3 regions of the Streptomyces griseoaurantiacus genome follow, and region 1 is predicted to be linked to each of the others. Evidence: riboswitches for the same ligand, from Rfam matches in the RefSeq annotation. Region 1 holds a riboswitch; each other region holds the start of a gene.
What was found. Region 1 has a riboswitch for cyclic di-AMP ahead of OHB09_RS19105 (transglycosylase SLT domain-containing protein). Riboswitches for the same ligand answer to the same signal wherever they lie in the genome.
Positions count from the first base shown of each region.

Region 2: linked by a shared signal. The riboswitch ahead of OHB09_RS28200 (M23 family metallopeptidase) and the one ahead of OHB09_RS19105 (transglycosylase SLT domain-containing protein) in region 1 are both predicted to bind cyclic di-AMP.
Region 3: linked by a shared signal. The riboswitch ahead of OHB09_RS04600 (C40 family peptidase) and the one ahead of OHB09_RS19105 (transglycosylase SLT domain-containing protein) in region 1 are both predicted to bind cyclic di-AMP.

Region 1 covers NZ_CP108326.1:4,286,511-4,294,442, reverse strand. The annotation lists gene OHB09_RS19125 (ABC transporter permease) at 1-817, opposite strand, end outside; gene OHB09_RS19120 (ABC transporter ATP-binding protein) at 804-1,871, opposite strand; gene OHB09_RS19115 (LolA family protein) at 1,923-3,221, opposite strand; gene OHB09_RS19110 (polyprenyl synthetase family protein) at 3,556-4,566, opposite strand; cyclic di-AMP (ydaO/yuaA leader) riboswitch at 5,138-5,307, shown strand; gene OHB09_RS19105 (transglycosylase SLT domain-containing protein) at 5,313-5,798, shown strand; gene OHB09_RS19100 (Cof-type HAD-IIB family hydrolase) at 5,864-6,679, opposite strand; gene fahA (fumarylacetoacetase) at 6,932-7,932, shown strand, end outside.
Region 2 covers NZ_CP108326.1:6,374,519-6,382,450, reverse strand. The annotation lists gene OHB09_RS28215 (SpoIIE family protein phosphatase) at 1-1,407, shown strand, start outside; gene OHB09_RS28210 (MBL fold metallo-hydrolase) at 1,436-2,617, opposite strand; gene OHB09_RS28205 (SGNH/GDSL hydrolase family protein) at 2,776-3,561, opposite strand; gene OHB09_RS28200 (M23 family metallopeptidase) at 3,855-4,787, opposite strand; cyclic di-AMP (ydaO/yuaA leader) riboswitch at 4,792-4,952, opposite strand; gene OHB09_RS28195 (tyrosine-protein phosphatase) at 5,466-6,263, shown strand; gene OHB09_RS28190 (DUF6126 family protein) at 6,324-6,443, opposite strand; gene OHB09_RS28185 (helix-turn-helix domain-containing protein) at 6,440-7,063, opposite strand; gene OHB09_RS28180 (aspartate aminotransferase family protein) at 7,172-7,932, opposite strand, start outside.
Region 3 covers NZ_CP108326.1:1,010,771-1,018,702, reverse strand. The annotation lists gene OHB09_RS04610 (ATP-binding protein) at 230-670, shown strand; gene OHB09_RS04605 (DUF6328 family protein) at 713-1,264, opposite strand; gene OHB09_RS04600 (C40 family peptidase) at 1,352-1,825, opposite strand; cyclic di-AMP (ydaO/yuaA leader) riboswitch at 1,829-2,034, opposite strand; gene ddaH (dimethylargininase) at 2,617-3,453, shown strand; gene rocD (ornithine--oxo-acid transaminase) at 3,450-4,670, shown strand; gene OHB09_RS04585 (hypothetical protein) at 5,114-5,269, shown strand; gene OHB09_RS04580 (DUF4135 domain-containing protein) at 5,358-7,787, shown strand; gene OHB09_RS04575 (hypothetical protein) at 7,787-7,932, shown strand, end outside.

The DNA of each region.
Region 1 (7,932 bases):
AGGACAGCCAGTAGTGGGAGAACAGATACGGCTGTATCGCGTGGAGCTGCGGTATCTGGTCGAGGATCTGCACGGTGATCAGCAGCCCCACCGTCGTCGCCATCGCCGCGATGCCGCTGTTGGTGAGGGTGGAGACGAACAGCCCGAGGGCTGCCACACCGACCAGGGAGGCGGCGACGACCAGGGCGATGAGCAGCGCCCGCACGAGTCCCTCGCCGAAGCCGATACGGGTGCCCGAGATGGTGGTCAGCTCGCCCAGCGGGAACAGCAGCGCGCCGACCGCGAGCGCGGAGACCGCCACGACCAGGGTGGCGGCGAGGCAGAAGGTCAGCACCGTCGCGTACTTGGTGAGCAGCAGCCGGGTGCGGCCGGCCGGGGCGACCAGAAGGTAGCGCAGGGTCCCGGCGTTCGCCTCGCCCGCGAGGGAGTCGCCCGCGACGACGCCGACGGCCATGGGCAGGAAGAAGGGGAGCGTCGCGGCGAGGGCGGTGAACACCAGGAACAGGCCGTTGTTGGTGATCTGCGCGAGGAACGCCGGGCCGTCGCCGCCCCCGCTCGCGGAGGAGCCGTCGCGCGTCTCGATCTTCACGGCGATCCCGACGAGCACCGGCACCGCGAGGAGTACCCCCAGCAGCGCGAGGGTGCGCCAGCGGCGGAAGGTGATGCCCAGCTCACTGCGGAACAGCCCGAAGGACCACAGCGGATTCGGCCGGGGCGCCCCCTGCGGAACGGCGCCACGCGCCGGCGCGTCCGACACCGGCGCGTCCGACACCGCCGTGTCCGACGCCGCCGTGCCCGGCGCCTCAGCCCGCGACATCGAAGCCCTCCCCCGTCAGTGCCACGAACGCCTCCTCCAGCGAGGCCCGTTCCACGGCGAAGCCCCGCACACGCACTCCCGCCGTCACCAAGGCGGCGTTGAGCTCGGCGAGTTCGCCCTTCGGGGGTGCCGCGGTGACCGTGCCCCGGTCCTCGGCCGGGACGACGTCGTCCACGCCCTGTTCCTTCAGTATCCGGGCCGCGTCCGCCACGTCCGGGGTGGTCACGACCAGCCGCCCCCGTGCGCCCGCCGCGAGTGCGGCCACCGGGCCCTGGGTGAGCAGCCGGCCCCCGGCCATCACGGCCACATGCGTGCAGACCTGCTCGATCTCGTCCAGCAGGTGGGAGGAGAGGAAGACGGTGGTGCCCTCGGAGGCCAACTCCCTGACCAGGGTGCGGATCTCGCGCATGCCCTGCGGGTCCAGGCCGTTGGTCGGCTCGTCAAGGACGAGCAGCCGGCGCGGCTGGAGCAGGGCCGCGGCGAGCCCGAGCCGCTGCTTCATGCCGAGCGAGTACGCCCTCGCCTTCTTCCCGGCGGCCGCGGTCAGCCCGACCCGGTCGAGCGCGGCCCCGACCCGGGCCCGCCGGGTGCGCGGGTCGGCGGTGGGATCGGCGGCGTCGTAGCGCAGGAGGTTGTCCCGGCCGGAGAGGAATCCGTACAGCGCCGGTCCCTCGATGAGCGCGCCGACGTGCGGGAGCACGGCGCGTCCCGCGCGGGGCATGGGCCGGCCGAGCACGTGTGCCGTGCCGGAGGTCGGCTCGATGAGGCCCATCAGCATCCGGATGGTCGTGGTCTTGCCGGAGCCGTTGGGCCCGAGGAAGCCGAAGACGCTGCCCGCCGGGACGGTCAGGTCGAGACCGTCCACGGCGAGCTGTCCGCCCCGGTACCGCTTGGTGAGCGCACGGGTGGCGATGACCGCCCCGGTCTCCTCGCCCTCACCGTCCCCGGCGTCGTGGGCCGGTGCCGCACCGGGCCCGGTCGCCGCGGTCGGGACGGCCGGGCCCGCCTCGCGCGGGACGGCCGGCCGTTCTTCCGCGGCGGACGGTTCCTCCATGCGTTCCCCCCTCCTGCCCTGCCGTCCGTCCGCCCGGGGCGGACCCCGTTCCTACTTGGCCGCGTCGGCCGCCTTCACCAGCGCGTCCTTGGTGACCGCGCCCGCGTACACCCTGCCGTCGTCCGTGACCAGCGCGTTCACCAGGCGGGTCGAGAAGACCGTGCCCGAGCCGAACCTGCCGGTCACCTTGTCCCCGAAGGAGCCCAGGAGGCCGGAGGCGGTACCGTCCTCGGCCCGGCCGCGCGAGGAGCCGGAGGGCTTGTCCCCCGCTTCTCCGAACACGGCTATCGCCGACCAGCCCTCGCCGATCGTCTTGGCGCCCTCCGTGCTGCCGAGGCTTCCCAGGCCGCCCAGGCCGGGAAGACCGCCGCCGACCATGCCGCCCGGGCCCCTGTGCGGTGCCGACCTCTCGGCCTCGTCCTCCTCGGTGACCTTGGTGCCCTTGGGCGGGGTGAAGTCGAACGTCGACGCGGCCGGGCGGGCGAAGCTGACCTTGGTGAAGCCCGCGTCGACCACGGCGGCACCGCCCGAGGAGGGGGTGAGCGTGAACTTCAGCGGCATGCCGGTGCGCGCGTCCACCGCGATGCTGACGGCACCGACCGTCGAACCGGGCTTCTCCGGCTTGACCAGCAGCTTGTAGGCGTCCCGGCCGGCCACGCGGACGGTGCCGTCGACCGAGACCGACGTCGTGCCGTCGGCCGCCTTCAGGACCTGCTCGGCGAGTTCCTTGGGGGTCACGGAGGAGTCCCCGGACCCGGGACCGTGATGCCCGCCGCCCCGCTTCCCCTCACGGTCGTGCTTCGCGCCGCCCGGTTCCTGGGCGTGGAAGGCCTCGTTGGACCCGCTGTCGTAGGCCCACACCTCGTCGCCGTTGTGGATGACGCTGTACTCGGCGGCCTTCTCGACGAGGGACAACTTGTGCTTGTCCGGGCCGTCCATCGCCACCCGCACGGTGTGCGTGCCGCTCGCCAGCTCCGTCAGCCTGGCGGAGGGGTCGGCGGTGGAGCCGCCCTGCGAGGAGACGCCGGAGAGCAGGCCGCTCTCCAGACCGCCCAGGTCCGGCAGGCCCAGGTCGGTGGTGACCTTGAAGGTGCCGGAGAGCCGGTCCACGTCCGAGGCGGCGATCTTCTCGACGAGTTCCTGTGCGCTGATCCTCGGCAGGTCGGGGTCGCCGGAGTCGGCGAGCGCCGGGACGAGCCCGATGGTCGCCGCCGCCACCCCCACCACGGCGGCCGGGACGACGTACCGCGAGGCCCTGCGCCGCGCCCCGCCCGCGTCTCCGGCGCTGCCACCCGTGTTCCCGCCGGGGGTCTGACCGGGGGTGATGTCGTCGGTTCCGTACGGTGCCATGTGTGCCTTACCTCCGTCGTCGGCGGCGGCTGCCGTGCTCGCGCTCCCCCTGGCTCTGCGTTTCGCCCTCGAGCCGGGACTTCCCACCCCGTGCCGCCATTGTCACCCGAAGTCCGGGGAGGTGGTCCTCTCCATATGACCAAAAAGTCCGCGGCACGGCGTCAACCCCCGGAGCCAACTCCGCGTACTCCTGCGGTATGACACGAGGGTGGAGAGCGTCCACCCACCCGTAGGGGTGGGAGAGTCGCCGGAGGACTTCACGAGGTCCCGACGGGTGAGCGGGCCGGGGCGTTCCGGGTGGCGGGCGGTCCGCGCCGACGACCCGGCCCGGGGCTCATCCGGCCCGGTGCACGACCAGTTCGCACATCTCCGTCAGCGCCTTCTTCGCCGCGCACTCCGGCAGCGGGGCCAGCGCCGACCGCGCGTCCTCCGCGTAGCGCACGGTGTCCCGCCGCGCCTGCTCCAGGGCCGGGTGCTCCCGCAGCCGCTCCAGCGCCTCGGCGAGCCGGGCGTCCTCGGCCAGGTCGGAGTCGAGCAGCTCGCACAGGGCCACGTCCGCCGGCAGGCCGAGCCGCTCGGCGCGCTCCCGCAGCCGCAGCACCGGCAGGGTGGGGATGCCCTCGCGCAGGTCGGTGCCCGGCGTCTTGCCGGACTCCCGGGAGTCGGAGGCGATGTCGAGCACGTCGTCGGCGAGCTGGAAGGCGACGCCGAGCCGCTCCCCGTACTGCGTGAGCACGTCCACGACCGTCTCGTCGGCGCCGGACATCATCGCGCCGAACCGGCAGGCGACCGCGACCAGCGAGCCGGTCTTGCCGGCCAGCACGTCGAGGTAGTGCTCGACGGGGTCCCGGCCGTCGCGCGGCCCGGCGGTCTCCAGGATCTGGCCGGTGACCAGGCGCTCGAACGCCTCCGCCTGGATGCGCACCGCCTCGGGGCCGAGGTCGGCCAGCATGTGGGAGGCGCGGGAGAAGAGGAAGTCACCGGTGAGGACCGCGACCGAGTTGCCCCAGCGGGTGTTCGCGCTGTCCACCCCGCGCCGCACCTCGGCCTCGTCCATGACGTCGTCGTGGTAGAGCGTGGCGAGGTGGGTGAGCTCGACGACGACCGCCGAGGGCACGATTCCCGGGGCGTAGGGGTCGCCGAACTGCGCCGCCAGCATCACGAGCAGCGGACGGAAGCGCTTGCCACCCGCACGGACGAGGTGCTGGGCGGCCTCCGTGATGAAGGCGACCTCGCTCTTGGTGGCTTCGAGCAGGCCCTCCTCGACAGCCGTCAGACCGACCTGGACATCGGCTTCCAGAGCCTGGTCCCGCACGCTCAGCCCGAATGGCCCGACGACGGTCACGAGGGGTCTCCTGTCTGCTGGTGTCTGGTGACGGTTACACGGTTTGTCGATAGGTCGCTGCCCTCACTCAAGTCAGCGTATCCGGTCATGTTTCGATCACCACGAGCGCCCATGGTTCCAGGCCGGGACGTATCGGATCAGAGACGGCATGTTCGTGATCGGGTGATACGCACGGCTATGTGCCGACACGCGCATGATCCACACCGTGTCACCCCTCCGGGCGAGTCCCCGCCGGCGCCCGCGAGACCCCCCGGCGCCCGGCCGGACGACCCCGACGTCCACCACTCCGCCGACTTGCACCATTGAGGGGTATTCCGCACCATACGTCCGTCTCAGCTGCCCAGTGAATTGGGTCACGCGCGACTCCACCGGGGGCCGTCGTAGCGGAATCTGACATTCCCCTTACCTGGGCGCCCAGTTGAGCCCGGCGGCGCACAAAGGATCAACAGCCCAAAACACCCACCGCAAGATCAACCGGGGACAATCGCGTTTTCGTCACTTGTTCCTCACAGGTTTCCTCGCATAGCTTCCTCCCCGATCCGGACGGAACGCCGAGTCCTGCCGCTGTCCGGACACCCATGCACCCATCTCGTGCGGCAGGAGCGGGGGACCCAGGTAAGTCGCCGGTCCGGGCCAAGTCCCGGCCCGGCTAGGGGTGAAGCCGGTTCCGCGTGTGCGGGCCGGCCGGGCACCTCCCAGCCCGAACCCGACAGCTCACCTCGCAGGCGACGGAGAGGACATCCGCCATGCCCCGCTTTCCCCTGCCCACCCGCGCCCTGATCGCCGCCGGCACCGGTGCCGCCGCCCTCGCGCTCCCGCTGTTCGGCGCCACCCAGGCCTCCGCCGCCACGACCACGGCGGCCACCGCGAGCACGACCGCGGTGACGACCACCGCCACCACGGCCGGCTACGCCGACAACCTGGACGGCTGGATCCAGCAGTCGCTGGCGGTCATGGCGCAGAACGGCATCCCCGGCAGCTACGAGGGCATCCACCGCAACATCATGCGGGAGTCCTCCGGCAACCCGCTCGCCGTGAACAACTGGGACTCCAACGCCGCGAAGGGCACCCCCTCCAAGGGCCTGCTCCAGATCATCGACCCGACGTTCCTGGCCTACCACGTGCCCGGCACCTCGCTCGACCCGTTCGACCCGGTCGCCAACATCACGGCGTCCTGCAACTACGCGGCCGCGCGGTACGGCTCGATCGACAACGTGTTCGGCGCGTACTGAGCCGACCGTGCCGGGGGCGGGGGCCGGAAGGCCCGGCCCTTCGCAGCCCCCGTGCGGGCCCGGGTTCAGGGCGCCGGCGGGAAGAGACGTTCGAGGACGACGGCGATGCCGTCGTCCTCGTTCGACGCCGTGACCTCGTCGGCGACCGCCTTGAGTTCGGGATGGGCGTTGGCCATGGCCACGCCGTGCGCGGCCCAGTCGAACATGGGGATGTCGTTGGGCATGTCCCCGAAGGCCAGGGTGCGCGAGGGCGGCAGTCCCAGCCGCTCGGCTGCCAGCGCCAGCCCGGTCGCCTTCGTCACCCCGCATGGCTGGAGTTCGACGGTCCCGGGCCCCGACATGGTGACCGTGGCCAGTGAACCGACCGCCCCCCGGGCCACCGCCGCCAGTTCGTCGTCGGAGAGGAAGGGGTGGCGCAGCAGCACCTTGCTGATGGGCTCTGCCCACAGGTCCTCGCGCCTGCCGACCCGGACGGCGGGCAGCGTGGGGTGCGGCATCAGATAGCCGGGCTCGATCAGCGTCAGCCCGTCCGCCCCGTCCTGGTCGACGGCGGCGTACACCTCGCCGACCTCGGCCTCCACCTTGCCCAGCGCGGTCTCGGCCAGTTCCCGGTCCAGGGTGACGGACCACAGCAGCCGGTCGGCGCCGGCGTCGTACAGCTGCGCGCCCTGCCCGCACACCGCGAGCCCCTCACCGCCGAGGTCCTCCAGGAGGGGGCGCACCCTCGGTGCCGGCCGCCCCGTCACCACGAGGTGTGTCGCCCCGGCGGCGGCCACCCGCGCGAGCGCGGCGAGGGACCGGTCGGAGAGCGTGTCGTCGCCGCGCAGCAGCGTTCCGTCCAGGTCAGTGGCGATGAGGGCATATGCGGTGGGTGCGGCCATGATCAGAGAATACGGATGCCGGGCCCCACCGACCCGCCCCGAACCGGCCGACGTCCGCTTTCTCAGGTACAACGCCCGCCTCGGCAACGACAGTTGACGCACGGCGCCTACGCCCTTGGCCAACACCCCTCACGCATACTGCCCATGACGGGCGACTCGGCCGTAACGTGTGGCCCGACCACCGGGACACGTCCCCCGCCACCAGCGGGAACGTGTCCCCGCCCGGCGCGCAGGAAAGCGAGGCAGCACCGCATGCCCCCGTTCGACGTCCCCGAGGGCGATCCCTTCGGCCCGCACAACCTTCCCTACGGCGTCTTCACCCCGCCCGGCGGCACCGCGCGGACGGTCGGCGTCCGGCTCGGCGCGCACGTGCTCGACGCGGGCGCCGCGGCCCTCGCCCTCGGTTCGCCCTACGCCTCGCTCCTCGCCCGGCCGACGCTGAACCCGCTGCTGGCGGCGGGCCGCACCGCCTGGTCCGACGTGCGGCGCGCGCTGACCGCGTGGGTCACCGTCCCCTCCCACCGGGAGGCGGTCGCCGGGATGCTGCACCCGCTGTCCGAGGTGCGGCTGCACCTGCCGTTCGAGGTCGCGGACTACGTCGACTTCTACTCCTCCGAGCACCACGCGCGGAACGTCGGGCAGATCTTCCGTCCGGACGCGGCCGATTCCCTCACCCCGAACTGGAAGCACCTGCCCATCGGTTACCACGGGCGCGCGGGCACGGTCGTGGTGTCCGGAACGGAGGTCGTACGGCCCTCGGGGCAGCGCAAGGCGCCGACCGACCCCGATCCGGTGTTCGGCCCCTCGGTGCGGCTCGACATCGAGGCGGAGGTCGGCTTCGTCGTCGGCACGCCCTCGCCGCTGGGCCGGCCCGTGCCGCTGTCCGCCTTCCGCGACCACGTCTTCGGACTGTGCCTGCTCAACGACTGGTCGGCCCGGGACGTCCAGGCCTGGGAGTACGTGCCCCTCGGCCCCTTCCTCGGCAAGTCCTTCGCCACGTCGGTCTCCGCGTGGATCACCCCGCTCGACGCGCTGGACGAGGCCCGGGTGGCCCCGCCGGCCCGCACGCACCCGCTGCTGCCCTACCTGGACGACTCCGGCCCCGAGGAGGAGCCCGGCGGCTACGACCTGCGGATCTCCGTGGCGGTCAACGGCCATGTGGTCTCGGAGCCGCCCTTCGCGACGATGTACTGGACGGCCGCGCAGCAGCTCGCCCACATGACGGTGAACGGGGCCTCGCTGCGCACGGGCGA
Region 2 (7,932 bases), 2.1 Mb from region 1:
GAGAAGCTGTACCCGCGGCTGAAGTACCTCTCGGACAACTCGCCCTCCCGGGCCTGGGCCTTCCTGCCGCTGATCGTGTCCGGCCGGGCCACCGGCTCCTGCGTCATCTCCTTCTCCGAGCCGCGCACCTTCAGCGAGGACGACCGCACGCTGCTCACCGCGCTCAGCAGTCTCGTCGCCCAGGCGCTGGAGCGGGCCCGGCTGTTCGACGTCGAGCACACCCGCGCGCAGGGCCTCCAGCGCGGCCTGCTCCCCCGCACCCTGCCCTCGCTGCCCGCGGTCACCGCGGCCGCCCGCTATCTGCCGGCCGGGCGGGGCGACGAGGTGGGCGGGGACTGGTACGACGTCATCCCGCTCTCCGCGGACCGGGTCGCCATGGTGATCGGCGACGTCATGGGGCACGGCATCACCGAGGCCGCCACCATGGGCCGGCTGCGCACGGCCGTGCGCACCCTGGCGGACCTCGACATGGACCCGGACGAACTGCTGACCCACCTCAGCGAGATCGTCGGCGACCTCGGCTACGACTACTACGCGACCTGCCTCTACGCGGTGTTCGACCCGGTCACCCGGGTCTGCTCGTACGCGCTGGCCGGCCATCTGCCGCCGCTCCTCGTCCACCCCGACGGCACGGTCCACGCCCCGGACGTCGACATCAACCCGCCGCTGGGCGCCGCCGACCCGCCCTTCGACGTGCACGAGCTGCGACTGCCCGAGGAGGCGCTGCTGGTGTTCTGCACCGACGGGCTGGTCGAGTCCCCGGAACGGGACGCCGACCAGGGGCTGACGCTCCTCCGGCAGACCCTGGGCGCGGCGGTGACGCGCTCGGGCTACTTCGACCCGCCCGGGACAACGGGTCCGGGGGCGGGCACCGCCCGGCTGGAGGAACTGTGCGACCTCGTCGTCTCGACGCTGCTCCCCGATCACGCCGCCACCAACGACGACGCGGCCCTGCTGATCGCCCACACCCGCTGCACCCCCACCGACGACGTCGCCTCGTGCAGCCTTCCCGAGGACCCCCGCGCGGCCGGCCAGGCCCGCGAGTACGTCCGCAGCCAGCTCGACGTCTGGGGCCTGGACGACCTGGTGATGAGCACCGAGCTGCTGGTCAGCGAGCTGATCGGCAATGTGGTGCGGCACGCCGGGGGGCCGATCCGGCTGCGCCTCATGCGCAGCCGCTCACTGATCTGCGAGGTCTACGACGGCAGCCTCACCACACCCCGCATCCGCCGCGTCGGCCAGACCGACGAGGGCGGCCGCGGCCTGCACCTGGTGGCCGCCCTCTCCCGCCGCTGGGGCACCCGCTACCTGGCCGACGGCAAGTGCATCTGGACAGAACAGGACCTGCCACACCCGGAAGGGGAGCTGCCGCAGGAGGACCCGCCCGGCGGCCCGGTCGGCGCCTGAGCCGCTCGGCTCGCGCGGGCAGATCGGCTCAGGCGCCGACCGCCGGCGCGTGCTTCTCGGGCTCGCCCACCGGGGGCCAGGCCCGCCACCCCTCGGCCGGGGTCCGTGCCACCTCGCGCCACCACGGGACGACGGCTCCGACCGCGGCCGGCTCGAAGGGTTCCCCCGGGCGCGGGGCCACTATCCTGGCGCCCGCACGGCGCGCGGCCCACATCGTCCGTTCCCCGGGCTCCGCCCACGGGTGCGGCGCCAGGTTGAAGGTGCCCCAGTGGATCGGCAGCAGGACGCCCGCGGCCGCGTCCCCGTTCTGGAGGTCGACGTGGGCGTCGATGCCCTCCTCGGGGGTCATGTGGATGTCGGGCCACATGTCGCTGTAGGCGCCGATCTGGATCATCGTCGCGTCGAACGGGCCGTGCTCGGCGCCGATGTCCTTGAAGCCGTGGAAGTAGCCGGTGTCGCCGCTGTGATAGATCCGGTGGTTCTCGCCCGCGACCACCCAGGACGCCCACAGAGTGTGCTGCCTGTTGCGGATGCCCCGACCGCAGAAGTGGCGGGCGGGGGTGGCGGTCAGCGTGAGCCCGCCGACGCGGGTCGACTCGTTCCAGTCCAGCTCGCGCAGGCGGTCCGGTGAGACACCCCAGCGCTCCAGGTGGGCGCCGACGCCGAGCGGCACCGCGAAGAGCGTGTCCGTGCCGGCCAGCTTCTTGATCGTGGGCAGGTCGAGGTGGTCGTAGTGGTCGTGCGAGATGACGACCACGTCGACCGGGCCGAGCGCGGCCTGCGGGAGAGGGACGGGGTGCAGCCGCTTGGGGCCGACGAAGTCGAAGGGGGAGCAGCGCTGCCCCCACACCGGGTCGAACAGCACGCGCCGGCCGTCGATCTCGGCGAGGACGCTGGAGTGCCCCACCCAGGTGATCCGCAGGCCGCTCTTCGGGGGGCGGGCCAGGTCGGCGACGGTCGTGGGGTGCACCGGGATCGTGCCGGTGGGAGCGCGGCGGGCGCGGGACCCCTTCTCGAAGTACTGCTTGGCGATCCCCAGGGCGGAGCCGCCGGACTCGCGGGTGCGGGGGCCGTCGGGGTTCACGAAGACGCCGTCGGCGAAGTTCGGGGAACGGCGGATGCGGGCCAGGCGCTCGCCCGTGGGATCCGCGCCGAAGGACAGGGGCCGTAGCGGGCTGCGCCCGGAGCCGAGGGAAGGAAGGCCGGTCACGGCGTCTCCAGAGGTGTGCGTGGTGCGGTCCATTACCGGCGTCAACGGACGGCGGCCGGGGCGTGTTCCCCGCCCGTGGGGGACGCGGGGAACACGCGGCGGCCCAACCCCGGGGTGAATGAGTGCGGTTGGGGACCCGGCGGCCGGTACCGCCTGCCTCAGACCGCCGCGCCGATCCGCATCCTGATGTCCTCGGGCGAGATCCGGCCCTTGGCCACCACGGCGTCCCCGGAGGACTGGCCGCGCAGCCGCCGGCCGATCCACGGCACGAGATGTTCCCGCGCCCAGTGGATGTCGTCGCGCCGGATCTCCAGCGTCCCGCGCGGCGGCAGCGGCGGCCACGGCTGGTCGGGGTCGGCCGGGACGTCGAGGCCGAGCACCTGGCCGGCCCGCAGGGCGACCCGGGTGTGCCCCTCGGGCGAGAGGTGGAGCCGGTCGGTGTCCCAGGCCCGCCGGTCCTGCACCGTGCGCAGCGACCACAGGTCGAGCACGGGGCAGCCGTACCGGTCGGCGATGGCACGCACATGCCCGTTGTAGGTCGCGATCTTGCCGCGCAGGTGTTTGAGCACGGGGACGCCGCGGGTGTCGAAGCCCGTGGTGACCATGACCGTGCCGACCGCTCCGGCAAGGCGGGCGACGGCCCGCTCGAACCGTTCGGCGACCTCGTCCGGGTCGGTACCGGGGCGGATGATGTCATTGCCGCCCGCGCAGAAGGAGACCAGGTCGGGGGCGAGCTCCAGGGCCCCCGGGAGCTGGTCCGCGACGATCTGGTCGAGCAGTTTCCCGCGCACGGCGAGGTTGGTGTACCGGAAGTCGCCCTCGGGACGGCGGTCGGCGAGGAGTACCGCCAAGCGGTCGGCCCAGCCGAGGAAGGACCCGTCCGGGCCGGGATCGCCCACGCCTTCGGTGAAGCTGTCCCCCACCGCCACGTACGACCCGATCACTGATCTGTTGTCACTCTTCGAATCGTCTGCCACGTCGGCCCATCTTTCCTCCTGGGATGTGAGCTGCGCGACCGTAGGGAGGGGTTGACGGGCGGTGAGATAAGCCACGGGTCAAGGCTTGGTCAACATCGGAATAAGGACGGGGACGGGGACGGGGACGGGGACGGGCGCGGGAGCGGGGACGGGCGCGGATGCGGGTCCGGACACGGCCGAAGGCCGGACCCCGGGGATCGAGGGGTCCGGCCTTCGGGAGGCGGGTGCCGCGGGCCGTGAGGGCCGTGGGCCGTCAGCCGTCAGATGGCGACGCCGTGGGCGCGCAGGTACGCGACCGGGTCGAGGTCCGAGCCGTAGTTCGGGGTGGTGCGGATCTCGAAGTGCAGGTGCGGGCCGGTCACGTTGCCGGTGGCACCGGAGAGGCCGAGCTGCTGGCCCACGGTCACGGTCTGGCCGGCCGAGACGGAGAGCTGCGAGAGGTGGGCGTACTGGGCGTAGTGGCCGTCGGCGAGCTTGAGGACGACCTGGTTGCCGTACGCGCCGCCCCATCCGGCGGAGACGACGGTGGCGTCGGCTATCGCCTTGAGGCTGGTGCCGGTCGGGACGACGAAGTCGGTGCCGGTGTGGTAGCCGCTGGACCACATGCTGCCGGAGGCGTGGTAGGAGGTGCCGATGGCGGCGCCCTGGACCGGCAGGGTGTAGCCGGAGGAACTGCTCGTGGCGGGCTTGGCGGCGGGGGCTTCCTTCGCGGCGGACTGGCTGCCCTGCGCGGCCTGCGGCTGCTCGGCCTTCTCGGTCTTCTGGGTCTTCTCGGCGGCGCCGCTCTTCGCGGGGGCCTCGTGCGCGGCGGAGGAGGAACCCTGCGCGCTCGCCGGGGCCTTGGCGCCGAGGGTGAGCTTCAGGCCGGGGTGGATGAGCGAGGGGTCGCTGCCGACGGCCTCGCGGTTGTCCTCGTACAGCTTGTGCCAGCCACCGGCCACGTGCTGGTCACCGGCGATCTTGGCGAGCCAGTCTCCGGCCTTCACCGTGTAGGTGCGGGCGGCGTTCTCGTGGGCGCCCGCCGAGACGGAGGCGGCGGAGTGCTCGGGGGCGGAGGACGCGGGCGTCGCGGCGTGGGCGCCGGTGGCACCCAGGAGGGGCAGCGCGATCGCGGCGCCACCGGTTCCGGCGGCGGCGAGGGTCGTGGTGATGAACCGGGCCTTGGTGCGGCGGTGCTTACCCTTCGCGGGCATGTCGAATTCCTCTCCGGCGCCTGCGAGGTGAGCTGTCGGGTGCGAGCTGGAGATGCCCGGCCGCGCTGTGGCGGCTATACCCCGAGCCTGTCCCGGAAGACCGGACCAGGCGTTGTACCTGTGGGTCCCCCGCTCCTGCCGTGTACGGGTGGGTGAGTGCGGATTTCCGGGCGGCGGCAGGATTCGGCGTTCCGCTCGGAACGAGGGGGAACGTAAGCGAAATGGCGCCGCGACCACAACCTTCGGCTTTCCCGGACACCTTTTTCCCTTGATCGATTCAGGGAATTCGGGGTACGGCGCCACAAGTGGCGATCTTCCTTTGCCGCCGAATTCGCCGACGGAACAGGTGAATTACGTGAACATGACGTTCGACGCCCCGTCACGAATATGACGCTGCTCACCCGCGCCTTCACCGACGCGGAGCAATACCGGGCCAGTTGGAGCGAAGGTGCCGACCGATGACTATTCGGACAGAACTCCCTTATGGGGAGCGACCGGCTGGGCGATTCGTCGGTTCTGCGGCATTCGCGGGGAGAGGGAGGCGGGCGTGACGTGCGCGCTCGTGCGCGGGTGAGACCTGCGCGCGACCTGCGTGCAGGGGGCACCGGTGCCGTATCGTCGTCGGCGGAACGCGCCCCGCCGACGAGCCGCGTCGGCGGACGGATGGGAGGAGCACCCGTGACACAGCAGGTCCCGTCGACCGAGCCCGAGCTGGCCGGAGTGCGCAACTTCCGCGATCTGGGCGGGCTGCCGACCGCGGACGGCCGACGGGTGGCGTTGGGGCGGCTGTACCGCAGCGGCCACCTCGCGCACGCGACGGCCGAGGACGCGGTGTTCCTCGCCTCCCTGGGCCTGCACACGGTCTTCGACTTCCGCAACGCCGCGGACCACAGGCTGGAGGGCCCGGACGTGGAGCTGCCGGGCGTACGCAACGTGGGCCTGCCGCTGTCCGACCCGGCCGACGGGGCGGAGTTCTGGAAGATGGTGCGCGAGGGGAACCTGGACCAGCTGCGGGAGCTGCTGGACGAGGGCAGGGCCGCGGCGCGGATGATCGCCTCGTACCGCGCGATCGTGCGCGGACGCACGGCCGAGCACGCGCGGGTGCTGGGCACGCTGGCCGAGGGCGGAGTGCCGGCGCTGATGCACTGCTCGGCGGGCAAGGACCGGGCGGGACTGTCGATCGCCGTGACGCTGCTCGCGCTGGGCGTGGAGCGGGACGCGATCCTCGCCGACTACCTGGAGTCGAACGCGAAGCACCGCAGGTACAAGGTGCGCCGCACCGCGTCCTCGCCCGACGCGCACTCCCCCGAGGTGATGGAACTGATCGCCCCGCTGTTCGACGCGCGGGCCGAGTACCTCCAGGCGGCGTTCGCCGCGATCGAGGAGACCTGGGGCGGGGTGGACGCCTACCTGGAGCAGGGCCTCGGGGTCACTCCCGAGGTGCGTGCGCGGCTGCGGGACCACCTGCTGGACTGAGCCCCCGCGCCACTGAGCCCTTGGGCCCCGCCGCGCCCGGCCCGGCCCGCGCGGCGCGCGCTACTTGGCGCCCACCTCGAAGAGCAGCCAGATGAAGGCGGCGAAGAGGTGGCCGACGGCCAGGTAGACGAGCAGCCTGATCCACAGGGCACGCGGGAACTTCGTCTCGTAGTCGCTCATGGGGTCTCTCCGGTGAGGGGGCCGAGGCAGAGCGCGGTACTGGGGCTCTGCAGGAGGGTATGGACGAACAGCAGCTCGCAGCCGGAGGGGTCGGCGGCGGCGAGGCGATGCGGGGTGAGCGAGTCGAAGTGCGCGCTGTCCCCGGTGTCCAGCAGGTGCGCGGTGTCGCCGAGCCGCAGCCGCAGCCGCCCCCGCAGGACGTGGAGCCATTCCTCCCCCGGGTGGACGCGGACGATGTCGCCCTGGGTGCCGTGGGGGACGTGGACGCGCAGTGCCTGCATGCCGCGGCCGGGGGCGCCGGCCTGCCAGTACGTCCAGCCGCCGGCCCGGGTCGGCTCCGCGCGGTCGGCGCGGACGACCGCGTCACGCGCGGCGGTGGTCTCGCCGAGCAGCTCGGAGACGGTCGTGCCGTAGACGCGGGCGAGCGTGAGCAGCACGGGGAGGGACGGCTGGCGGTGACCGGTCTCCAGACGGGAGAGGTGGGCCGGCGAGAGGTCCGCGGCCCGGGCCGCGCTCTCCAGGGTCAGGCCCGCGTGGTGGCGCAGGGCGCGGAGCTGGGGCGCTACGGTGGAGAGGGCCGCGCCGGTCTCCGCCGACGGGGGCGGATCGGATGGGCTCATACCCCCGATTGAGCCAGACTTTTACCCCTGGGGCAATTTTCTTGCCTGACAGGCAAAAACCGGTGGGGCCCCGCGGACCGCGTGCCGCGGGGCCCCACCGGTCGCCGACTACCTGGCGGCCACCGCCTGCTTCACGAGGGTCTTGCCGAAGTCCCACATGAGGCCGCCCTCGTGGGCGTCGTCCATGACCGAGGTGAACGCCTCCAGGAAGCGGTCGACGTCGGCCTCGTCCACCACCAGCGGCGGGATCAGCTTGATCACCTCCAGGTGGTCCCCGGACACCTGCGTGAGGATGCGGTGCCGCTGCAGCAGCGGGACGACGACCATCTGCGCGAACAGCCCCTTGCGGGCCGCCTGCAGCATCGCCCACCGGCTCCGCAGTTTCAGCGACTTCGGCCGGCCGAACTCGATGCCGATCATCAGCCCCCGCCCGCGCACCTCGGAGAGCAGCTCGTACCGCTCCGTCAGGGCCTGGAGCCCGGACTTGAGCCGCTCCCCCATCGCGCGCGCGTGCGCGACGATCTGCTCGTTCTCCATCGCGTGCAGCACCGCGAGTCCCGCCGCCATCGCCTGCGCGTTCGCGCCGAAGCTCGCGGAGTGGACCAGGACGCGGTCCATGGACGAGTAGACCTTCTTGAAGATCCAGTCCTTGCCGAGCGTGGCCGAGACCGGCACGTAGCCGCCCGAGAGCGACTTCGCCACGCACACGAGGTCCGGCTCGACCCCGTCCTCGTGCTGGTAGGCGTAGAAGTCGCCGGTGCGGCCGAGGCCGGTCTGCACCTCGTCGGCGATGAGCAGCGCCTTGTGCCTGTGCAGCAGCTCCTGCGCGGCGCGCAGGTAGCCGGGGGGCGCCTCGTGCACGCCCTTGC
Region 3 (7,932 bases), 3.3 Mb from region 1:
GGCGGGCCCGGTTGGCGACGGTAGAGGATGGACCGAGCATGCGCCCATATACGGTCGGTCGTCGGATAGTTCACCGCTTCGGGCGACAGATATATGCATATCTTGGGGGATCGGCAGCAGGGAGCCCGCGGGTGGTGGCAGTCTGACGCGCAGCACCAAGTCCGGGACCGCAAGCGCGAAGTTCGCTCCGTGCCGGGCTCCGGTCCCGTGGGAAAGGGGCGACGACGCCATGGCAGATCACCAGGAAGCATCCGTCACTCTGCCGAGCGATCCCGCCTCGGTCTCCGCGGCCCGAAGATACGTCGCGGGCGTCCTCGCCGACTGGGGACTGCCACCCGACGCCGAGGCCGCGGACACCGTGCGCCTGATCGTCTCCGAGCTCGCCACCAACGCCGTGCAGCACACCCTGGGAATGTCGCCCACCTTCACCGTCGACCTGGTCCTCGACCGGGACGAGCGGCTCCGCGTCGGGGTGACCGACGGTCACCCGCGCTTCCCCAAGAGGCTGCCTGCCGCCGTGCAGCAGGACAACGGGCGCGGTCTGGTCATCGTCCGCTGGCTGACGGCCGAGTGCGGCGGACGGCTCAGCGTGCGGCCCACCCGGGAGGGCGGGAAGACGATCGAGGCCGAGCTGCCGTGGAAGGTGCCCGCGGTCCAGCCGGACCCGTGAAGGGAGCGCCCCTCAGCCCCTCAGCCCTCAGCCCTCGGCCCCTCAGTCCTCGGAGGACTTGCGTCCCCGGCCGCCGGGCGTCTCGGTGGGGCCCTCCGTGACCGGCTGGTCCGTACGGACGCTGGTGCGGCGGACCAGCCGCGGCAGGACCCCCCACAGCAGCACGCACGCCGCCATGGTTCCCGCGCCCGCGGCGATACCCGCCGCCCGGCCCAGCGTCACGTCCACGACGAGCAGCACCGAGCCGGTGAACGCCAGCATCAGCACCGCCAGGCCGGCCGAGGCCAGCCGTGAGGAGACCTGCACGATCACCGGCTTCGCGTTCTGCTGGAACAGCGAGCGGTGCAGCGCCGCCGGCGCGGTGAACAGGACGGCCGCCAGCATCGACAGCAGCAGTGTGACGACGTACGTCGTGCGCTGGAAGGCGTCGATGTCCGGGAAGCGCTGGGTGAAGGCGAGCGTCAGCAGGAAGGCGAACAGGATCTGCACGCCCGCCTGGGTGACGCGCACCTCCTGCAGCAGCTCGGCGAAGTTGCGGTCGGCGCGTTCCAGCGGGGTCTCGTTGCGAAGCTCGTGGTGAGGACGGTCGGCCATGTCACACACATAACCGTTCCTCGGCGGCTCACGCCCCCGCGCACGTCACACGGCGACCGGCCACGCGCCGAGACCCCCGCCGGACGGTCAGCGCACCCTGCCGTACCAGACGCTCTTGGTCCACAGCTTCTGCAGCCGTACGACGTCACCGGTCTTCGGCGCGTGCCAGATCTTGCCCTTCCCGGCGTAGATGCCCACGTGGTAGACGTAGCTGCCCGAGTGGAAGAACACCAGGTCGCCCGCCTTGCGGTGGGAGGACGAGATGTGGCGCGTCTTGTTGTACTGGGCCGCCGCCGTCCGGGGGAGCTTCTTGCCCGCCTTCTTGAACGAGTACAGCGTCAGCCCGGAGCAGTCGAACCGCTTCGGCCCGGTGGCGCCCCACTGGTAGGGGGAGCCCTTCTTCGACGCCGCGACGTGCAGCGCCTTCGTCGCCGTGGTCGCGGCGGACGCCTGGGAGGCGACGCCGGGGACCGCGATGCTGCCGCCCACGGCGGCGAGGGTGAGGGCCGAGGCGGTGCCGGCCCGGGTCAACAGCGACGGGACACGATCGAGCGCAGTCATGCGCAACCCTTCGTCAGCCGCCTGTGAAGGATGACCTGTCGGATTCGGGCTGGCGAAGTTGCCCGGCCGCTGACGCGGCTTCACCCCAAGGGCTGCTCGGCACGGACTGTCCGTACCGGCGACCCGTCTTGCTCGGGTCCTCCACTCCTGCCGATCCACTCCTGTCGACCGGTCATCCGGGCGGCGGCAGGATTCGGCGTCCGCCCGGACCGCCCCGCCTCTTGTGGCGGGGGCTGTCGCAAGGGATCTTCACCCACCGATGTCTGAAAATCCCAACGGAAACGGAGCTTTGTGTTGTTACTCACCACTCTGCTGTTCGAGTGAACACCCCCCGTTCCAGGGCGCGTCCAGCATCGGGAGGAGCCCCGGACCAGCACCGGAATACCTCGTTCCGCCTGGTGTCCACCCGTGCCGCGCAACCGGGGCGGTCACAAAAGTCGAGGTATGCGTACACCGAAAGGGGGTAACCCGTCCGGCCCCCCGCGCCGGAGTGTCGCGCACGCCCGGGCCTCGGCCGCGCGGTCCCCGAGTCGCTCGCCGGAGCGGCTCGCCACCGTTCGCCGGAGCGGCTCCCGCACCGTTCGCCGGAGCGGCGCGCGAGCCGAACGTCGGAGCGGTGCGCGAGCCGAACGTCGGCGTGGCTCGCGCGCCGCGCAAGAACGTTGCGGGACCCCGCGCCCGCACGCAGCGAAACTGCGCGTACACGCAGTTTTCGTCACTTGTCCGCCTCCGTGCGCCCTCCCTACCGTGGTCTCACCCCCTTGGCACCGCATCAGCGGAGGTACCCCTTCGTGCCCGACTCCCGTGTGCCGCGCCCCCGGCGCTATCTCGTCTGCGAACCCACCTACTTCGCCGTCCGGTACGCGATCAACCCCTGGATGCACCCCGACGTGCCCGTCGACACCGGCCTCGCCCTCCTCCAGTGGCGCGACCTGGTCCGGACGTACCGCGAGTACGGCCACACCGTCGAGAACGTGCCCCCCGTCCCCGGCCTCCCCGACATGGTCTTCGCCGCCAACTCCGCCCTCGTGCTCGGCGGCCGCGTCTTCGGCTCCCTCTTCCACGCCCCCGAACGCCGCCCCGAGTCCGCCGCCTACACGGCCTGGTTCAAGGCCGCCGGCCACGACGTGTACCGGCCCGAATCGGTGTGCGAGGGCGAGGGCGACCTGATCCCGGCCGGCCGGTACGTCCTGGCCGGCACCGGCTTCCGCACCACCCCGGAGGCCCACCGCGAGGCCCAGGAGTTCTTCGGCGTCCCGGTCGTCGGACTGCGGCTGGTGGACCCGTACTTCTACCACCTCGACACCGCCCTGTTCGTCCTCGACCCGGGGGAGCCCGGACCCGGACAGGAGGCGAACATCGCCTACTACCCGCAGGCGTTCTCGCCCGGCAGCCGCGAGGTACTGGCCCGGCTGTTCCCCGACGCGGTCCTCGCCACCCGGGAGGACGCGCGTGTCCTCGGCCTCAACGCGGTCTCGGACGGCCGTCACGTGTTCATGCCCCCGCAGGCCACGGCCCTCGCCGGCCGGCTCGCCGCCCGCGGATACGTCCCCGTCCCCGTCGACCTGTCGGAGTTCCTCAAGGCAGGCGGGGGCATCAAGTGCTGCACCCAGGAGATCCGTTCATGACCGCTCCCGCCCGCACCCACACCACCACCGCAGGGATCATCCGCGCCGAGGAGCCGGTCCTGGCGCACAACTACCACCCGCTGCCCGTGGTCCTCGCCCACGGCGAGGGCACCTGGGTGGAGGACGTCGAGGGCCGCCGCTACCTCGACATGCTCGCCGGCTACTCCGCCCTCAACTTCGGGCACCGTCACCCCGCGCTGATCGAGGCGGCCCACCGCCAGCTCGACCGGCTCACCCTCACCTCGCGCGCCTTCCACCACGACCGGCTCGCCGCCTTCGCCGCCTCACTCGCCGAACTGACCGGCCTGGACACGGTGTTGCCGATGAACACCGGCGCGGAGGCCGTGGAGAGCGCGGTGAAGGTGGCCCGCAAATGGGCGTACGACGTGAAGGGCGTGCCCGAGGACCGGGCGACGATCGTCGTCGCCGCCGACAACTTCCACGGGCGTACGACGACGATCGTCGGCTTCTCCACCGACCCGGTGGCCCGTACCGGCTTCGGCCCCTTCGCGCCCGGCTTCCGCGTCGTCCCCTACAACGACCTGGCGGCCATGGAGGCGGCGGTCGACGAGACGACGGCGGCGGTGCTGATCGAGCCGATCCAGGGCGAGGCCGGGGTGATCATCCCGGACGAGGGCTATCTGGCCGGGGTACGGGAGCTGACCCGGCGCGCGGGCGCGCTGTTCCTCGCGGACGAGATCCAGTCGGGGCTGGGCCGCACCGGGCGCACCCTCGCGGTGGAGCACGAGGGGGTGCTGCCGGACGTGCTGCTGCTCGGCAAGGCGCTCGGCGGCGGCATCGTGCCGGTCTCCGCGGTGGTCGCCCGCCGGGAGGTGCTCGGCGTGCTCCACCCGGGTGAGCACGGCTCGACCTTCGGCGGCAATCCGCTGGCGGCGGCGGTCGGCTCCGCCGTGGTCGACCTGCTGGCTACCGGAGAGTTCCAGCGCCGGGCGGCGGAACTGGGAGTGGTGCTGCGCGACGGGCTCACGGAACTCGTCGGCCGGGGCGTGACCGGCTTCCGCGCCCGCGGACTGTGGGCGGGCGTGGACGTCGACCCGGCGCTCGGCACGGGCCGCGAGATCGGCGAACGGCTGCTGGCGGAGGGCGTCCTGGTCAAGGACACCCACGGCTCCACCATCCGGCTCGCCCCGCCCCTGACGATCACGGCGGACGAACTGCGGTGGGCGCTGGCGGCACTGGAACGGGTGCTGACCTGAGAGGCCCCGCGGGATGACTGCCGTCCCCCGGTCCCGGCAGCGTGTCCGTGGCCGTCGGCGCCTGCCGGGACTGCCGTACCCCGGTCCCGGCAGCGTGTCCTTGGCCGTCGGCGCCTGCCGGGACTGCCGTACCCCGGTCCCGGCAGCGTGTCCTTGGCCGTCGGCGCCTGCCGAGGAGGGGCCCTTTCGCGTCGTCGGTCTTTCGGCCGAACCCCGGCCTCACCCCCGTCCGGCGGTCAGTACGGCCTGGTCAGCGGAGGGTGCGTCGGTGCGTCGGTGCGGTCGGCGGCGGCCGGAAGTCGACCGATGCTTTCCATCAGCATCGAAAGCATCGCGGCGGGCGCTCCCGCGCGCGAAACATGTCGTGCGGAGCGGGTCGAGCGACCGGAGCGCCGTGTGTCCGACGCACGACTCATGCGGAACCAGTCAACCCTGGAGGAACCATGACTCACGCACCTGCCCACGACACCCAGGCTCGCCCGGAGAGCCGGCCGTCCGCCGAGGAGGACCTCGACCTGGTGATCGGCGAACTGGAGCAGCGGATCCCCGACCGCACCGGTGCCGCGGCCAACACGTGCATCGGCTGGTACTGCGTCTGATCCGCCCCGGCCGGTAAGCCCGACTGGACAGGACGCGGTGCCGCTCGGCGACGTGCGGGGCGGCACCGCGCAGGGGAGGTCCGACACCATGACCGAGCCTTTGTGGGAGGCGGCACGGCCGACCGGTCCGAGGAAACCGGGGCCGAACGGCTCCGTCGCCACGGAGAAAGTGGTGGAAGCCGTGCGGGCGGGCACCACCCGCCGGTTGTTCCCCGCGGTGATGAGCCTCACCGACGACGGTCTGCTCGTGCACGAACGGTATCTGGAGGGGGACGGCGACGCGGCTCTCCTGGCGGCGACCCTCGCCAGGCCCGGGTTCTCCGCGCTCACCGAACTGCTCGACGCCCTCGACACCTGGTGCGGCCGGGCCACGAGACGCCACGGCGACCTCCTCGCGCCCGGTCTGCTCGACGTGACCGATGGCGACCTCTTCGGTCCGCTCGTGACCGAGGCCTTCACCGCCTGCGCAGCGGGCGTCCCCTACGCGGCAGCCGAGCAGCACGCCCGCTGGACGGACTTCCTGGACCACTTCCTGCAACGTCTCGCCCGGGACGTCACCGGGCCCTGGTTCGACCGACCCTCGCTGCGACCACCCGTGACAGGCATCGAGGCCCAGACGGGGGAGACGCACAACGGGCGTCGCAGGGTCCTGCGCGTGCGTATGAGCGGTGGCGGCACGCTCGCCTACAAGCCTCGTCCGCCCGGTGGGGAACTGCTCCTGCTCGCCTCCGACAACTCGGTGTTCGCCTTCCTCAATTCCCTGCCGCCCGTCACGGGGCCGGTCGACCTCCCTGTCCTGCGCTGCACGGCGGGCACCGGTCGCGACCGGTCCGAGTACACCTGGCAGGAGTGGGTCGAGCAGCCCTCGCAGTGGGGGGTGATCCGCTCCATCCCCGGACGGCGGCTCTCCGGGACCAGACTCGGTCGCCGGCAGGCGGAACGCTACTGGCGGCGAGCCGGGGCCCTCGCCGCGGCCGCCCACCGGTTCGGCATCGCCGACCTGGGGGAGGGGAACGTTCTGTCCGGAACTCGGCCCGGACAACGGGAACCGATGCTCTACCCGGTCGATCTGGAGATCTTCCTCGCGCCGTTGCCGGGCCTCTACGACACCGGCCTGATCGCCGACACCGAGGCCGGTGACCACCACCACCCGGGACTCGAGGACCAGGCCCGCTGGTGCGGCATCGACGGTCCCGTCACCCACTTCACCGCGACCGCCGGTGGTGGACTGCGGCTGGAGAGGCGCAGCCGGCCCTGCGCGCGGACCCGGACCCGCACGGTCGTCGCCGACTCCCGGGGCCGCACCGGATACGCACCGTACCTGTCCTCCTTCCTCCGGGGGATGTTCGACGCCTGGGCCCTCATGTGCCGTCACCACGAGGCGATCCGTGCCTTCTTGACGTCTGGGGAGCAGGACGGCCACGTCCGTGTCCTGCTGAAACCGACAGCGGCGTACACCGAGGCGCTCGCCGACCGGCTCACCGGCACGGCACCCCCCTCCGGCACGCGTACCGGCGCCCCGCACGACGAGGCCGCCCCGGACACCGTCTTCGGCCCGGACGAGGTCGCTCAGCTGGACGGCCTGGACGTCCCCTACTTCTTTCGCCGCGTGTCCGGCGGCCCGCTGCTGCGCACCGGCCCGCCCCACACGGCCGTGACGATCGGGGCACCTCCGCAGTGGCCACCCTCGAGTGCCGTGCGCGACGGTCGCGGCGGTGACCTGGCCGGACTCGGTGTGGCGCTGCGTGACGCCGTGGAGTACGTGTACGGCCACGTGGATCCGCACGACACCTACGACACGGACGGTGTGCGGGTCCGGCTCTCCGGCCGGCGCACCGGGGAGGTCGGGTTCGACTGGCCGGAGGCGGCGCGACGGGTCGTCTACCTCTGGGACCACGGCACCGTGAGAATCCGCGTGGAGCCGCTTCCCCGCCCGGCCCCTGACGCCGACGTGCGGCGCCGACTGCTGCGGATCGACCGGACGGACGCGGTACTGCGTGCCCGCTGGGCCGCATCCCGTTTCACCGACCGGGAGACCGAGGACAGGCTTCGTGTCCTGACCACCGCGGCCATCCGCTGGCTGGAGGACGTCGTGAAGTGCCACGGCTGGCCCGGTCGGGCTCTGGTCGGCCCGGCCGGGGCGGCTGCGGCCTGTCGGCTCGTCCAGCACGCCGAGGGACCGACCGCCTTCCAGCACGAGTGTCTTCGGCTCATCGAACAGGCCGCCCGGGAGGGCGATCTGCCCCGGCGGCAGGTGGCCTACGTGACGGACGCACTGCGCATCCGGGACGGCCGGCCGCAACTGTACGGAACCAAGTTCCGCCTGAGGGAAGGAAATCTGGAACCGTGCCCCATGGAGCACTCCGACCGGGTGGACGCGCTGCGGCGCGGTCTGAGGATGGAACCGCTCGCCCGATACGCGGCCCGCGTGCGCGACCGGTACCAGCCGCGAACCGGCCGAGCGGATCCGCGTGGGATCTCTTCACCGCCCGGTACTGGGAACGAACGCCCGGGGTGATGCCCGCACCGGGCGGCCCGGACGCCGTCGACGCCCACCGTGCCTACACGACGATGATCGAGGCGGCCCGGCCGTTCCGCGCCGGAACCCGGTTCCGGGCCCTCCCGGACGTCCGCTTCCTGGTCGACGGCGGCCGTATCCGGGC